2 linked regions of the Thermogutta terrifontis genome follow. The main gene of each other region encodes a partner of the protein of the gene in region 2 in a complex. Links are inferred from orthologs where the notes say so. Each region holds a gene or a part of one and is shown on either strand. Other genes may lie near its edges.

Region 1 (7,206 bases), 340 kb from region 2 along the record:
TTGCCGTCACGTCGAGGTTTGTCTTTCGTCCAATGGATTAACCCTGCGTCAGCGAATCGGCAACTGCCCGTATCGCACGGACCGCCGCCGCCGAACAATTGCCTTGTTGGAAGGCTTGCCTCGTTTCCGCGTGTAACCGCCCTTGGCCAGCTTTCCAGTGGGGCTGCATGGGTGACGACCACCCTTCGATCGCCCCTCACCACCACCATGGGGGTGATCGATGGGGTTCATCGCGGTACCGCGGACGTGGGGCCGTCTGCCCAGCCAACGCTTGCGGCCTGCTTTACCCAGCACGATGCCCTCATGGTCGGGGTTGCTCACCGCGCCGATTGTCGCCCGGCATGCCGCGGGCACCCGACGGATCTCGCCGCTGGGCAGCGTGAGTTGTGCCCAGTTTGCATCCCGTGCCACCAGCGTCGCGGAACACCCCGCGGCCCGACACATCACGCCGCCTTTCCCCGGAATCAGCTCGATGTTGTGCACCTGCATGCCCAGGGGAATTTCCGAAAGCGGCAGGCAATTCCCAATGTTTGGAGGCGCCCCCGGGCCGCTCATTACCGTGTCGCCGGGTTTAAGCCCATCAGGCGCGATGATATAGCGTTTTTCCCCGTCCGCGTAAACAAGCAACGCGATTCGCGCGCTGCGGTTTGGATCATACTGGATGGAATCAACCTTCGCTGGGATACCATCCTTGTTCCGCTTGAAATCAATGAGGCGGTACATCCGCTTGTGCCCGCCGCCACGATGGCGACAGGTGATGATTCCCTGGTTGTTCCGGCCACCTTTCTTTTTCAGGGGAACAAGAAGGCTCTTTTCCGGCTCGGCGCCCGGCGTCAGCTCGGAGAAATCGCTGACCGTCGCGCCCCGTCGGCCCGGCGATGTCGGCTTGTAGGCTCGAATTCCCATATGAACGGCTCGCCTTGCTCTATCAGTACAGATTGATCCTGTATTCTGGATGGAGTTTCACGATCGCCTTTTTCCAGGCTTTGGTGTACCCAATCCGCCAGCGCACCCGCCGCGGCTTTCCCCGGCGATTCTGCACGTTTACCCAGAGAACCTTCACATTGAACAATTCTTCCACCGCACGTTTGATATCCGCCTTCGTGGCCAGCGGATTGACCTCGAAGGCGTATTGATTGTATCGCTCTGCCTTGTGGTGGTTCTTCTCGGTGATCAGCGGCCGGAAGATCACCTGGTGAGGCTCAAGGCCGCTGAACTCTGGCTTGGGTGTATTCCTCAACATCTGCTTGCACTCCGCTCACTAGCTGGCCGTTCCCACTGCCTTTGCGCGGAACATGTCGAGGGCCGCTCGCGTCATCAGGACCTTCTTCGGCCGAAGAATCACGTATGCGTTCAAATCGGACACCGGCAGCGTGTCCACTTTGTCAATATTCCGGAGGCTCTTATAGGCCGTGACGTCGTAGTTCTCGAGCGTCACCAACACCCGCTGGTCCTGCAGGCCCAGGTTCTTCAAAATGGTGGCAGCTTCCTTGGTTTTTGGCTGTTCGAATTTCAGTTCGTCGATGAGCACCACCTCATTGTCAGCAATTCGCGCCGCGAGCGCCATTCTGGTGGCAAGCCGAAGCGCCTTTTTGGGCAGGCGATAAGACCAGTCCTGCGGGCGCTTCGGGTGTGCGCGACCACCACCGCGTCGAATCGGCGTCCGACGCATACCGGCCCGCGCCCGACCGGTACCCTTCTGCCGGTACAACTTTCGGGTGGAGCCCTCCGTTTCCGATCGGTTCTTGCACTTGGCGGTTCCCTGCCGCAAATTCGCTCGGTACATGACGACCGCGTCGTGCAGAAGCTGCTTGTTGATCTTGGGCGCAAGTTCCGCCGGGTCGATCTCGTACACGTCGACCTGCTCGCCGTTCCGGTTATATACGGGAATGCTCACCATATTCCACGATTCCTGCAATGCCCTTGGCGGTGACTTCGACTACCTCACCACACTGGCCTTAGCTCCCATAGCCAGAACTATCAACCAACCTTGTTGGTCGGCCGAATGATCACGAGCCCGCCCGCCGGACCCGGCACCGCACCCCGCACCACCAACAGGTGTCGTTCAGGATCGATTTTCACCAGTTGCAAATTCCGAATGGTGCATCGCTCGTGGCCGTAATGCCCCGCCATCCGACGGCCCGGCACAACACGCCCCGGCGAGGTGTTGCAGCCCGTGGAACCCGGATGGCGATGCACTTTCTTGACACCATGGCTGGCCCCCTGACCGGCAAACCCATGGCGTTTCATGACACCAGAAAAACCCCGTCCCTTCGTGGTGCCCGTCACATCCACTGCCTTGACACCCTGGAACAGCTCCACCGTCAGAACCTGCCCCACCGAAAACCCATCCACGGGATGCCGGAATTCTCGAATGAACCGCTTGGGTTCGCAGTTAGCCTTCGGAAGAGTTTGTATCCCCGCTGCCGCTAAAAGTCGCTGCCGTTTGCTATCAAGTTTGGCCACGTGCCCGCGTTCTGCCCGAGTTGCTTTCCGACGAGGTTTGTCCAAATACCCCACTTGAATGGCTTCGTAACCGTCCCGGTCCAGCGTTCGAAGCTGCAGAATGTGGCACGGGCCGGCCTGGATCACTGTCACTGGAATGACCCGGCCGTCCTCGTCGAATATCTGAGTCATGCCGACTTTTCGGCCCAAAAGTCCAAGTGCCATGGTTTGCTCACCTTTTCCTGCCTTGCCCCAGGGGACGCGTCGGACATCTCCGCCGTTACCCCTGAAGCTTCCACGTCATACGCAGCTACCGACAACCGCCAAGTCCGCCTACCGTCGTCCCTCAGCCCACCCCCATTTCTTCCGCAAAGCCAAAAAGCAACTTCCTCACTTTCGAGTGCGGGAAATGACCTTAATCTTGATATCGACCCCCGCGGGAGCCGTCAGCTTGTTCAGTTGCTCAATGGTATTGGGAGTCGCCTCTAGGATGTCAATCAATCGCTTGTGCGTCCGAATCTCAAACTGCTGCCGCGCCTTCTTATCCACGTGGGGACTGGAAAGCACGGTGTACCGCTCAATCTTCACTGGGAGCGGAATCGGCCCATGCACTTTCGAATGCGTGCGCTTGGCCGTGTCAACAATTTCCTTTGCGCACTGGTCGAGCACCGCGTGGTCGTAGGATTCCATGCGGATGCGGATAATCTCATTCAGGACGCCCGCCATATCGCTTCACCCTGGTTGTGGACAATATCCCTCTTCGCCCTGATTCAGGGCGAAAAACTTAAATGATATCAGATGGGCTTGATTCTCTCAACGGGGAGGCAGGAAGGAAAATCGCGATCAAGACCCCCTCACGTCCTCATGCCGCCTCCAATTCAGAGTGGGTTCCCGTATTAAACCACAAAGATCGTTTCCGTGCCAAGTCCCCCTGTAGGCAAATTCGTGGGCTGTGGGCTCCGTCGTCCCGTCTGTTCACAGCCGACACCGTTTGTCGCTTGCCGAGACGCTGGCCCGCGCAATCAGTCCTGGAGCACGTCCCGCCCCCGGTAAAAGGTGGCCGCCACGCTGAAAAGTACCGCCGTGGTCAGCATGGTGATCACAAAAAACCAGAAATAACCGGGCCCAGCCATGATGCCGCCGGGTGCATCCAGATGATACAGCTTGACCACGTAATTCACGGCCGCCGTGAATGCATTCCCCATTGAAACCGAAAGAAGATACATGCCCATCACAAGCGACTTGAGGCGTTTCGGGGCCTGGGTGTAAGCGAACTCCAAGCAGGTGACGGAAACCAAAACCTCTGCCGAGGTCAGCACAAGATAAGCAAGGATTTGCCAGCCAATTGTCGGGGTCAATCCCCTCTGAATGAGTGACTCGATGACCGCCGAGATCCAAAAAGAGCCAGCAGCCACAAACATGCCTACCGAAATTCTGCGTAGCGGAGTGAACTTCCAGAAGCGGTCCACCAGGGGATAGAGAACCCGCGTGAACAGGGGAACCAACACGAGAATCAACACAGGATTGACCGCCTGAATTTGCGCAGATTCCCAGTGAATCCCGAGGAAATGTCGGTTCATCTTTTCCGCCTGAAGTACCCAGGCTGACCCCGACTGATCAAAAAGAGACCAGAACATGGCGACAAACACGAAGAGGGGCACCAACCGCAGCAGCGCCTGCCGTCCTTCAGGGTCGACGAGATCCGTCAAGAATTTTCGTCCCGCCGGGGGAATATGGGCAAATTTCGATCGTCCCGCAAAAAACACCGCCGTTGCCAGGGCCATCAGTAACCCTGGTACAGCAAAGGCCAGTCCGGGCCCGGAAATCCGGAGCAACCACGGCGTAAGGAGCGACGACGTGGCCGCCCCAAGGTTGATCGCCAGGTAGAACCACGCGAACACCTCGGTCATCCGATGAGCATTTGCGCGGCAGAATTGGTCGCCCACATGAGCGGAAACGCAGGACTTGATTCCACCGGACCCCAGCGCGATCAGGGCGAGTCCCAGGAACAGGCCCAGCCGGGTCTCATCCCATGCCAGCGCAACATGCCCCAAGCAGTACACCAGCGATAACCCGATAATCGTTGGGTACTTGCCCCAGAACATGTCGGCCAGCACCGCACCGAGAATCGGGAAAAAATAAACGCCCATATTGAAAAGGTGGAAGTAGAATTTCGCCTCTGCCTCGGTCATGGGGGCGGCATGGCCGTCGGCTGTCAGAAGGTACTGCGTCATAAACACGACGAGAATCGCCCGCATGCCGTAAAAGCTGAACCGCTCGGCGGCCTCATTCCCAATGATGTAGGGAATACCCGGCGGAAGCGCCTCGGTTTGGATCGGAGCGGTCGGGTAGTTCGGACGGGAAAAAAGCTGTTCTCGAAAGGATTCGAGACGCTTCCTGAGCATGCGTGCCCTCCGTCAAAAAAGCCAACCAAGCTGATCGAAACAATCTCCCCGGAGCCTTTTGCCGGGGCGGAATCCCCCATTATAAACCACCGGGTGGTGCGCAGACGCGGCCGGGCCGATGCCATTCCACCATCCCTATTCAACCACGCAGGAAAGCCGAGCAACGCACGGACAGCTGGGGCAAGATGACAGGTGGCGGACGGGAACAAGTGCCGTGTTGATTGACGTTTGGGGTATCGCAAAGCTTTCCACCGGTTAGCGATGCTGCCTGACTCACCATGTTATGGCCGTGGACAGCGCCGTTTTACTTTTCAGCGACACAATTCCCTGGTAGATTAAAGACTGTGGCCTTTGTGGAGTTCCGGGTCTCGCCCGGCCTTCCCGTGTGATGGCATGTCCGACCTGCCGAATTGGGCGCTGGGTGCCTGGCAGCCGGGATCGCCGGAGGGCAAAAGATGCTGTAGAATAAAGTTAAGTTCTCCGGGCTGGAATAGGCTGGGTTCCGGACCCAACCTGTGGAACACAAGCGGCGATAGCCATAGGACTTTAAACTGAGTCCCCGTAGCTCAATCGGATAGAGCGTCGGCCTCCGGAGCCGAAGGTTACAGGTTCGAGTCCTGTCGGGGACGCTTTCCGCGCAAACCGCTTTGGATTCGTTCCGCCGCAGGCCGTTTTGGTTTGCGGCCTACTCGCTTCAGTGGTGCAACCCTTGTCAGTCGCTTCAATTCCCTGGGCCGTGCTGGCCGGATGTTTTCTTGGAGCACTTCATGCCGAGTGGAAACCCAAGCAAATCGTGATATAGGCGAAAGGCGGAGCAGTACGTTATCGGGCATCCCGTCGCAACCACTCGGCACAACAATGTGCATCTTTTGCTGTGAGCGTGCGTTTACCGGCAGTCTAAATCGGACCGACGATCAACGGAACCACCCAACCCTTCACAAACGAGGACAAACGGCAGACTTTTCCGCCAATTCGCGCGGGCCGTATCCACGTTCCCACGATCCAACCCATCGTTTTCCAATTGATGTCGGACACAGGGGATACGAGTCACCCTTCTGGACAAATCGGACATGGCGCGGCATAAGAAATTGTCGGTCAGCGATAGTTCTCTGCGGGTTGCCGCATGCTTCACGGTCTCAGGGAGGCTGACGTCAATTCTGCCTTTCGTCTGTAAGGAGCTTTTCCCATGCTGAGGGAATATCGCCATTACAGGATGGTGAACACGAAGTTGCACAGTCTGATCACCGCAGAATATCTCGATCAAGCAACCTTGGAAAAAGCGGCACGCCTTCTGAAGCTGACGCGAAACCGTGAAATCGTTTTGGTGGCGATGACGATGCCAACGCGCTTCTCGATTGTGCAATTTACGAAGTGCGTCAGGCAGACGGTAAGACGTGCGTCGAACGCTATGCCGAAGAGGTGAGCAGCGTGAGTCCCAGCGAAAGACGAGTGTTGGCGGCAATGTGCCGAGCAAGAACGGGGCTATTCAGGGTAGACGGAATTTCGAAAAGGCAAGGCCAAATCATGCTTGAAAATCTAATCATGCCAGGGGAAAAGGAGATCCTGACGGATATCGCCTTCAGCCAAACGATATATGAAGGGTTGCTGCTTTTCTTTCGAGCAATTCGTGTAGAAGCGGTCACAATGACTTCTGGCGTAGCCTTCGTGTTTCCCCAGCGAATGGAGGCGAAGTTACTAGAGGAATGGGAGCGACTTGAGGGCAAGAGTCCAGAACTGTTTGCCTGGTTCTTCAGGGAAAGCAAGCGGAGCGGGTATGAGACCCACTACCTTTGACTATTGGCCTGCATCGTTGCCAACGACGCGCAGTGGTTGGGAGCTCGCGCAACCATAAGCCGACCAGCAGCCTAAGCGTACCATAAAGGCCATTTCAAGCGGCTGTTTTGACTTAGTCCGCTCCACCGTCACTACCAAAACCCGGCAGTTGGGACACCGATGCGATTACTTAGCGTAGGTCGGCCAATTTCACTTGGATATAAACGCCCAGCGTCAGTCGTACCTCGCTGCGGCCGGCAAGGGTTTGGGCCATCTTTGGCGGAAGCCCGGCACGCTGCAAATTCGTGATGAAAAGATGCCTGAGGTTGCAAAAGTCGCCATAAAGCTGGTCGTGGTTCGCGTAAAGAACAACCTCCGACGCAGTCCTCTTTCCAACGCGTGACCGTGTATTGCGTTACGACGGGTACGACAAGCATGCCCCTCCAAACGACGTTTCCTATTTCGCGGACACGACGCAGGTTTATCGGTAGGGGCAATTCATGAATTGCCCCTACAACACTTTGTCCCTGTGGGATCTCATGGTCTTTTGGAAAAGGTCGGCTGAGTCGGCGGAATCTTCCAT
Region 2 (7,311 bases):
TCTCCCAGTCGTAGTTCGGCTGCATCACGGACACTCCCAAAAGCGGTCCTTTGCGCTTTCTGCCGGGTTTATAATGATACGACGCGCCAGTCGCAGGATTGCTGCTTCCCTGTATTTTCTGAAGATATCGTTTTAGGGCAAAGGGGCGCCGTGGCGGGATAAGGAGGGGACCGGAGGGCCAAAGGGAAGAGGTAGCGACTGAGGGATAGTGTGTTTGGTGTGGTCCTTTTTGACGAGGAGGAGGATTCGGTATGCTGCGCTCGAGCGTGCTTGTGTTGGCTGCTTGCGGAATGTTGGTTTTTGCCGATAGCGTCTGTCGTGCCCAACCGCCGGGAGGCCCGCGGCAGAGAGGCAATCCTCGCGCGGTCTTTGAGGTGAAAACTCTACCGAAGGACGACGTGGAAAAACGGATTCTGGAAGTCATTGAAGAGGTAGGTCGAAATCAGCGGGCAGGGAATATGATTGTTCCCGAGGAAGACGGACGTCTCCTCCGTGCATGGGCCGAGGCCGTGGGGGCCAAGCACGTGGTGGAACTCGGTACCTCGGTGGGGTATTCCGGACTGTGGTTCTGCCTGGTGCTAAAAAAGACGGGAGGAAAGTTGACCACCTTTGAAATCAACGAGAAGCGTGCTGCCATGGCCCGGGAGAATTTCGAAAAAGCAGGGGTCAGCGACATTGTGACGATTGTGCTTGGGGATGCCCACGAAACCGTCAAACAGGTCAAGGAACCGATCGATGTTCTTTTCCTCGACGCAGACAAGACCGGGTATCTTGACTATTTTGAGAAGCTTTCACCCCTGGTTCGTCCCGGGGGAGTTGTTATCGCCCATAACATGATCCCGAGCATGGCCGACCCGCGATTCGTGAAGGCAATCACGACAAATCCAGACTACGAGACGGTGTTCCTGCACATGGACGCCTCGGGGGTATCGGTGTCGGTGAAAAAACATTGACCGGACATTTCCTCCTGGCGTGGGGAACTTCTGCCCGCAGCCAGGGTGAAAGTCCCTAGCGAAAACCCAGCAACAAAAAACCGGCAGGGGTTGGCCCCATCACCTCTGCCGGTTTGTTCTCATCTTTTGAGCGAAGAATCAACAATCAATGGCATGGGAAAGAATCTGCGGGCGGTTGCCGCGACGAATGGCAAACAGTCAGATCGCCTCCCCGCCGCGCTCGCCGGTTCGGATTCGGATGCAATCCTCCAGGGGCAACACGAAAATTTTGCCATCCCCAATCTGCCCGTGCGGTCCGGTCCGTGCCCCTTTGATGATGGCGTCAATGGTCGGTTCCAGAAAGTTGTCATTGACGGCGATCATGAGCTGGACCTTGCGGGTGAGATTCACGGAATACTCATGGCCCCTAAAGGCCTCGGCATGACCCTTTTCCCGCCCAAATCCCTGCACGTCCATGACCGTGAGGCGGAAGACCTCCACCTCCGCAAGGGCCTGTTTGACGGCTTCCAGTCGATGGGGCTGAATGATGGCGATGATCAGCTTCATTGGGCCACCCTACGACGAAAAACATAACTCACCAGCGGTAGGTATCACACTATCATATCTGGATACGTGCGGCAAGACACGCCCTGAGGACAATTGACCACAGTTCGTTGTGCCACCAGATCGTGGCGTTCAGACAAGAAAACACCATTGGCGGAATAAGGCAATCAAAACCGATTGGGGGCGACCAGTTGGCCGCCCCCGCGTGTCCATCAGATCGCTCTCCCGCGTTGCCACAATCTCAGGTGGCGAAGTCTTGAGGCTTGCGGATCACACGTCACACCAAAGCCGGCAGTTCGTAGCCCTTCCGCCGCGGGCGCTCCATATAGGAAGACTTGTTGGCTCCGTCGTGGTTGGTGAATTGCTCCGTCGTCGGGTCCCAGCGAAGTTTGAATCCCACCTCGCCCACTTCGCGCACAATGTTGACGAGATAGCACAGTGTTGTGGAGCGTTGTCCGTATTCGATGTCGGCATTGCACCGCTTGCGTGTCTTAATGCACTCAATCCAGTTGGCGATGTGGTATTCCGTCTCCGGCCGTGTGATCGGGCCTGGATAATCCGGTGATTGCATGAGTTCCTTGGGATTGGTTGCAATCTTGTTGCGATTGATTTCCACTTTCCCCTTTTCACCGATGAAGATCGCACCCAACCCAGGGCCCCAATCGCCATTCAAGTGGAGACGCAGTTCTGTCCCATTGGCATACCACATCCGCACTTTGGCCCGCGGCCCAACCACCGGACGAGCCAGACGGTTGAGGTACTCCAGATAAGTGGGATCATCTTCGGGGATGGTCTCAAACTTGCCGCACGGTTCTACCCGGACAGGTTCCTCGAGCATGATCTCCACCGGACCTGTTTCGTCGGTGCCGAGAGCACGCTGGATTTGATCGTAGGAATGGGTTCCCCAACCAGTGACGCCGTAGCACAATCCCCCACCATCATAGTCCCACCAGCGCTCCCAACCGTGATGCAGTTCGGGGTGGTACGGCCGTAATTCTGCCTGATTCGTCCACACGTCCCACCAGTTCGCGCTTCCCCCTTCGGGCATCGGCATCGGCGGCTTCCCCGGCCAGCGCTCCGGACCCACGAAGTTAGGGGCAATTACCGTGAGGACTTTGCCAATGGCACCGTTTTTCACCAAATCGCTGGCCCAGTTATTGATGGGCATGGAACGCTGCTGGGTTCCCACTTGTGTCACCCGATTGTACTTCCGCGCCGCCTGCACCATGTACCGGCCTTCGCGGATTGTCAGGCACATGGGTTTTTCGATGTAGGCATCCATCCCCATTTGCATGGCGATCACGGTGATCCAAGCCCGGGCATGAGTGGTGGTTTCCACCATCACACCATCGGGCTTTTCCTTTTCAATCATGGTGCGGAAGTCTTCGTAAGTGCCCCATTTTTGGTCTTGTCCCACATCTTTGACGAAACGATCGATGGCGGGCTTGAAACAATCGCACACCGCCACAATTTGCATGTCTTTGATTTCCCGGGACTCATTGACGATCGATCGCGCTCGGCCGCCCAGGCCGACGATGGCCACTTTGACCCGTTCGGATGCCGGGGCCTGACCCGCCAATCCCAGGGCTCGGCTGCTGACAAACGTCGGGATGCCCAGGACGGCACCCAGCTTCAATACAGAGCGACGGGAAATCTGGTGCTCTCGCATGGCAAACTCCTTTCACGAGTTGGAAGGCGTCAAAATCGACTGGTGCGGCGGCAATCGCTTGTATAGGAGGATGCGCCACTGGCCGAAAAACATGATTTCACTGGCAATAGAATACACCCATCCAGCCCGTTTGCCAATGCTCTCGATTTTTGGGTTCGCCAACTTCGGGAATGACTGCGGGGACGAGATTTTCGTTGGTGGGTTCTCGGTGTTTTCATTCAACGGGAGCGCCCCTTGTGTCTGGATGAGCTCAAACTCGCCAAGTTATGACAGCGGTGGGAACGGACTGCCACGTTCGAAGAGATCCCGTCTAATGGAGCCCCACCCGAACCGGAAAAAAAGGAGTTTTCTCGCTACACGGGCGGAACTCAGCTTTCAGCAAACATTGCATCCACGAAGCTATCGGCATCGAAGGGCAGGAGGTCTTCAGGTTTTTCCCCCACGCCGACAAATTTCACGGGCAGTCCCATCTGCTGTCGAATCGCCACCACAACCCCGCCTTTGGCTGTGCCGTCCAGTTTTGCGAGAACAAGCCCGGTACACTTGACGGCCTCGCTGAAATGCTTGGCCTGACTGATCCCATTCTGACCAGTGGTGGCGTCGAGGACGAGAAGGACCTCGTGGGGGGCCTCGGGAATCTGTTTTCCCAACACCCGGTGGATTTTGGAGAGTTCCCGCATCAGATTCTGATGTGTTTGCAGACGTCCCGCGGTATCGACGATACAGACGTCGGCCTGGGTTTCAATCGCCCGGGCGACCGCTCGATGACCCACAGCCGCGGGATCACTTCCCTGCGGGCCGGTCACAATCTCCACCCCCAAACGCTGAGCCCAGATACTCAATTGCTCCACGGCCGCAGCGCGGAAGGTATCCGCCGCTCCGAGGAGGACTTTCTTCCCCTGCGACTGGAACATGTACGCCAATTTGGCGATTGTCGTGGTTTTCCCGCACCCGTTGACCCCGCAAACCATGATGACCGTTGGGCCCTGGCTGGCGAAGCGGATGGGGGACTCCGGTTGCCGCAGGAGATCTTTAAGGCCCTTCTTTATTTCCTCAATCGCCTCTGACCATTCGATGACGCGATTGCGGTACTTCTGGGCGATCTGATCGACGAGCTGCTGGGCCGCTTGAACCCCCATGTCGGTGCGAACCAGAACTTCGAAGAGCTCATCCAGGAAAGCCTGATCGACCAGCCTTCCCCGCGTCTTGAACAGATCGCGGATGTCTGTTTGTAAAATTTGGGCGGTCTTTTTCAGACCTTGTTTGATACGATCAAGCAGTCCCATGGTCGCGACTCACCGGATTCTCTCTTGCCTGCGCTGAAACACCCTCTTTTTTGTCTCGCAAGGGCCGGATATCTAATCGGTTTGGCTTCCCGAACACCGGCCCAACAGCTCCAAATTTTGCCAGCGGTTATTTGCACGGTCAAACTGGCGCCATCGCCATGGATGCACCGCCCGATGGACGACCAACTGTCACGACTTTTCCGGCGTCCGCGCGCAGCCCAGAACGATATCCCGGTACAGTCGGTCCAGGATCCCGTTCACAAATGGCCCCGATTGTTGCGTCCCGAATGTTTTGGCCAACTCCACGGCCTCATCGATTGCCACCTGGGGGGGTACATCGGTGTAAAGCAACTCGTAGGCCCCAATCCTCAGGGCATTCCGATCGGTGACGGCCATTCGGCTCAGGGACCAGTTCTCGGTGACCGCCCCAATCTTGGCGTCCAGTTCCTGTCGGAATTTTCGCACTCCGTTGAGCAACTCGCTTGCAAAACGAACCAACTCCGGATGACGGAGGCGCTGCCGCAATGTCTGTTCATCGTCGGCCGGGTTATGCTGGGGATTGAGATCATCCTGATAAAGAATTTGAAGGACCACGGCCCGGGCCTTCCTGCGACCGCTCATATGCTCCATCGCGTCACCCACTGTAGGCCCCTCCCGATGGTGCTTTTTCAGCGGTTGTCACCTCGTTCCGGCGTATTTGCAGATGTTGCTCCATTTGCTCCATGAGACGGACCATTTCGAGAGCTGCCTGGGCGGCTTCCGCCCCTTTATTGCTGACCGCTCGCCCCGACCGATCTTTACTCCGGATGACGTCACTCCCCGCGGACCGTGCCATGGCTTGCTCAAGCGTGTCGCATGTGATCACCCCGAATAAAACTGGAACCCCTGTTTTTACACCAATTTCGGCAATTTGCAGGCTCACCGCGCGATTAATGTGCTGGTCGTGGGAAGTCTCCCCTTTGATGACCGCACCCAGACAGATGACCGCCAAATACTTCCGCGAGCTGGCCAGCCACTGGGCAACGGTGGGAATCTCAAACGCGCCGGGAACCCAGAAGACGTCAATGGCTTCGTTGGAAACACCGGCCGAGGTGAGTGTTTCCAGGGCCCCCTGAAGCAACCCATTTGTGATTGTCTCATTAAAACGGGAAACGACCACAGCAAACCGTCCCGGGGGTAACTCGCAAGTTCCCTCGAAGACGCGAATGCCGGGAAAGCGTTCGCGAAGATTCATGGCAGCGTGTGGATTGGTCATGGAATTGGCTGTCTATCGTCCACGCCCGGGTAGTAACTGCATCTGAGCCCGCGCCAACCATCAGGGCGGTTTGTGATTGAACGGGGCTCCTTGTCGCGGAAGCGTGGTTGCCCGCTCGTGCATCAAGACGGAAAACAGGTCAGCCGTTTGCCGTCCCCCTGAACATGCTCAAATCAACGGACGTTGAGACTCATCAAGAACTCGGCGTTGGTCTTGGTTTTGGCCAGACGGCTCACCAGGAATTCCATGGCATCCGGCGGATTCATCTCGTTCAGAACACGGCGGAGAATGCAAATCCGGCGATGTTCTTCTGGGTCAAGAAGCATTTCTTCACGACGTGTTCCTGAACGGTTGATGTCGATGGCCGGCCAGATGCGCTTGTCCACCAGCCGACGGTCGAGCACAATTTCCATGTTTCCGGTGCCCTTGAACTCCTCGAAAATGACCTCGTCCATCTTACTGCCGGTGTCGATCAGAGCCGTGGCGATGATGGTGAGAGAACCGCCTTCGTCGATCTTCCGCGCGGACCCGAAGAATTTCTTCGGTCGCTGCAGGGCGTTGGCGTCCACGCCTCCTGTAAGGATCTTTCCAGAGGCGGGGCACTCGGCATTCCATGCCCGGGCCAGTCGGGTGATGGAATCGAGGAAGATGATGACGTCTTTGCCGTATTCCACCATCCGTTTGGCCTTCTCGATCACCATTTCCGACACCTGGATGTGTCGGGCTGGAGCCTCATCAAATGTCGAGCTGATCACCTCACAGTTACAGCCTTTGATCTGACGCTCCATGTCCGTCACCTCTTCCGGACGCTCGTCGATGAGCAGCATAAACACGTAGCAGTCCGGATAATTCTTGAGAACGGCTTTGGCCATCTTCTGGAGGAGGATCGTCTTCCCCGCCCGGGGTGGGCTTACGATTAGGCCCCGCTGTCCGAATCCGACGGGTGCGATGAGGTCCACCACCCGGCATTCAATTTCTTCCGGAGTCGTTTCGAGGATGATTCGTTTGTCGGGATGGCAAGGGGTGAGGTCGTCAAACCAGATTTTCTTGGCTGCCAGATTGGGATCTTCGTAATTAACGGCCTCCACCCGCAGAAGGGCGAAATACCGCTCGTTTTCCTTGGGCGGCCGGATCTGGCCCGAGACTGTCATTCCCGTTCGCAGGCCAAAACGGCGGATTTGACTGGGGGAAACGTAGATGTCATCCGGGCAGGCGAGATAATGGTAATCGGGACTCCGTAAAAAGCCGAAGCCATCCGGAAGAATTTCGAGAGTCCCTTCTCCGTACATCAGACCGCTCATCTTCACCCGCTCTTTCAGGATGCGGAAGATGAGATCCTGCCGTTTCATGCCGGCGATTTCAGTATCGGAGAGGTTTTCCTTGCGGGCTTCCTCGATGAGTTCCGCCATCGACATCCGCTGAAGTTCGGCGATGTGCGTGTCGCCCGACCGCTTCGCCTGTTCGAACTGCTGAGCCTCTTCGTCGTTTTCCTCCTCTTCAAAGCGGCCGTCCATGAGCTGTTCCGCAATGGAAAGCGGTTCGTCACGGTCGTGACGGCGGCGACGAAAGGTCTGCCGACCACGCTGTGCGGGCACACCTTTCCCG

What was found.
Region 1: the proteins of nusB (region 2) and rpsJ are in contact, whole or in part, in a solved structure (PDB 3D3B), measured with the Escherichia coli proteins. The link is inferred for Thermogutta terrifontis from one-to-one orthologs.

The regions. Positions count from the first base shown.
Region 1 is NZ_CP018477.1:1,373,878-1,381,083, reverse strand. What follows is about bases 1,504-4,397. They hold rpsJ (30S ribosomal protein S10), read right to left. Parts: upstream 3,172-4,397; coding sequence 2,836-3,171; downstream 1,504-2,835. Other genes in these bases: THTE_RS05170 (POT family MFS transporter), read right to left, coding at 3,468-4,397; rplC (50S ribosomal protein L3), read right to left, coding at 1,981-2,670; rplD (50S ribosomal protein L4), read right to left, coding at 1,504-1,900. Outside these bases: rplB (50S ribosomal protein L2), read right to left, coding at 49-906; rplW (50S ribosomal protein L23), read right to left, coding at 929-1,243; more of rplD, read right to left, coding at 1,262-1,503; more of THTE_RS05170, read right to left, coding at 4,398-4,850; THTE_RS05160 (DUF7986 domain-containing protein), read left to right, coding at 6,037-6,273; THTE_RS18760 (DUF7986 domain-containing protein), read left to right, coding at 6,222-6,644. UniProt on the Escherichia coli protein: Involved in the binding of tRNA to the ribosomes. Part of the processive rRNA transcription and antitermination complex (rrnTAC). The complex forms an RNA-chaperone ring around the RNA exit tunnel of RNA polymerase (RNAP).
Region 2 is NZ_CP018477.1:1,714,517-1,721,827, forward strand. What follows is about bases 3,357-6,355. They hold nusB (transcription antitermination factor NusB), read right to left. Parts: upstream 5,073-6,355; coding sequence 4,641-5,072; downstream 3,357-4,640. Other genes in these bases: ftsY (signal recognition particle-docking protein FtsY), read right to left, coding at 3,534-4,451; ribH (6,7-dimethyl-8-ribityllumazine synthase), read right to left, coding at 5,086-5,706; rho (transcription termination factor Rho), read right to left, coding at 5,880-6,355. In the rest of the region: THTE_RS06450 (HD domain-containing protein), read right to left, coding at 1-25; THTE_RS06455 (O-methyltransferase), read left to right, coding at 252-953; THTE_RS06460 (P-II family nitrogen regulator), read right to left, coding at 1,152-1,499; THTE_RS06465 (Gfo/Idh/MocA family protein), read right to left, coding at 1,774-3,165; more of rho, read right to left, coding at 6,356-7,311. UniProt on the Escherichia coli protein: Part of the processive rRNA transcription and antitermination complex (rrnTAC). The complex forms an RNA-chaperone ring around the RNA exit tunnel of RNA polymerase (RNAP).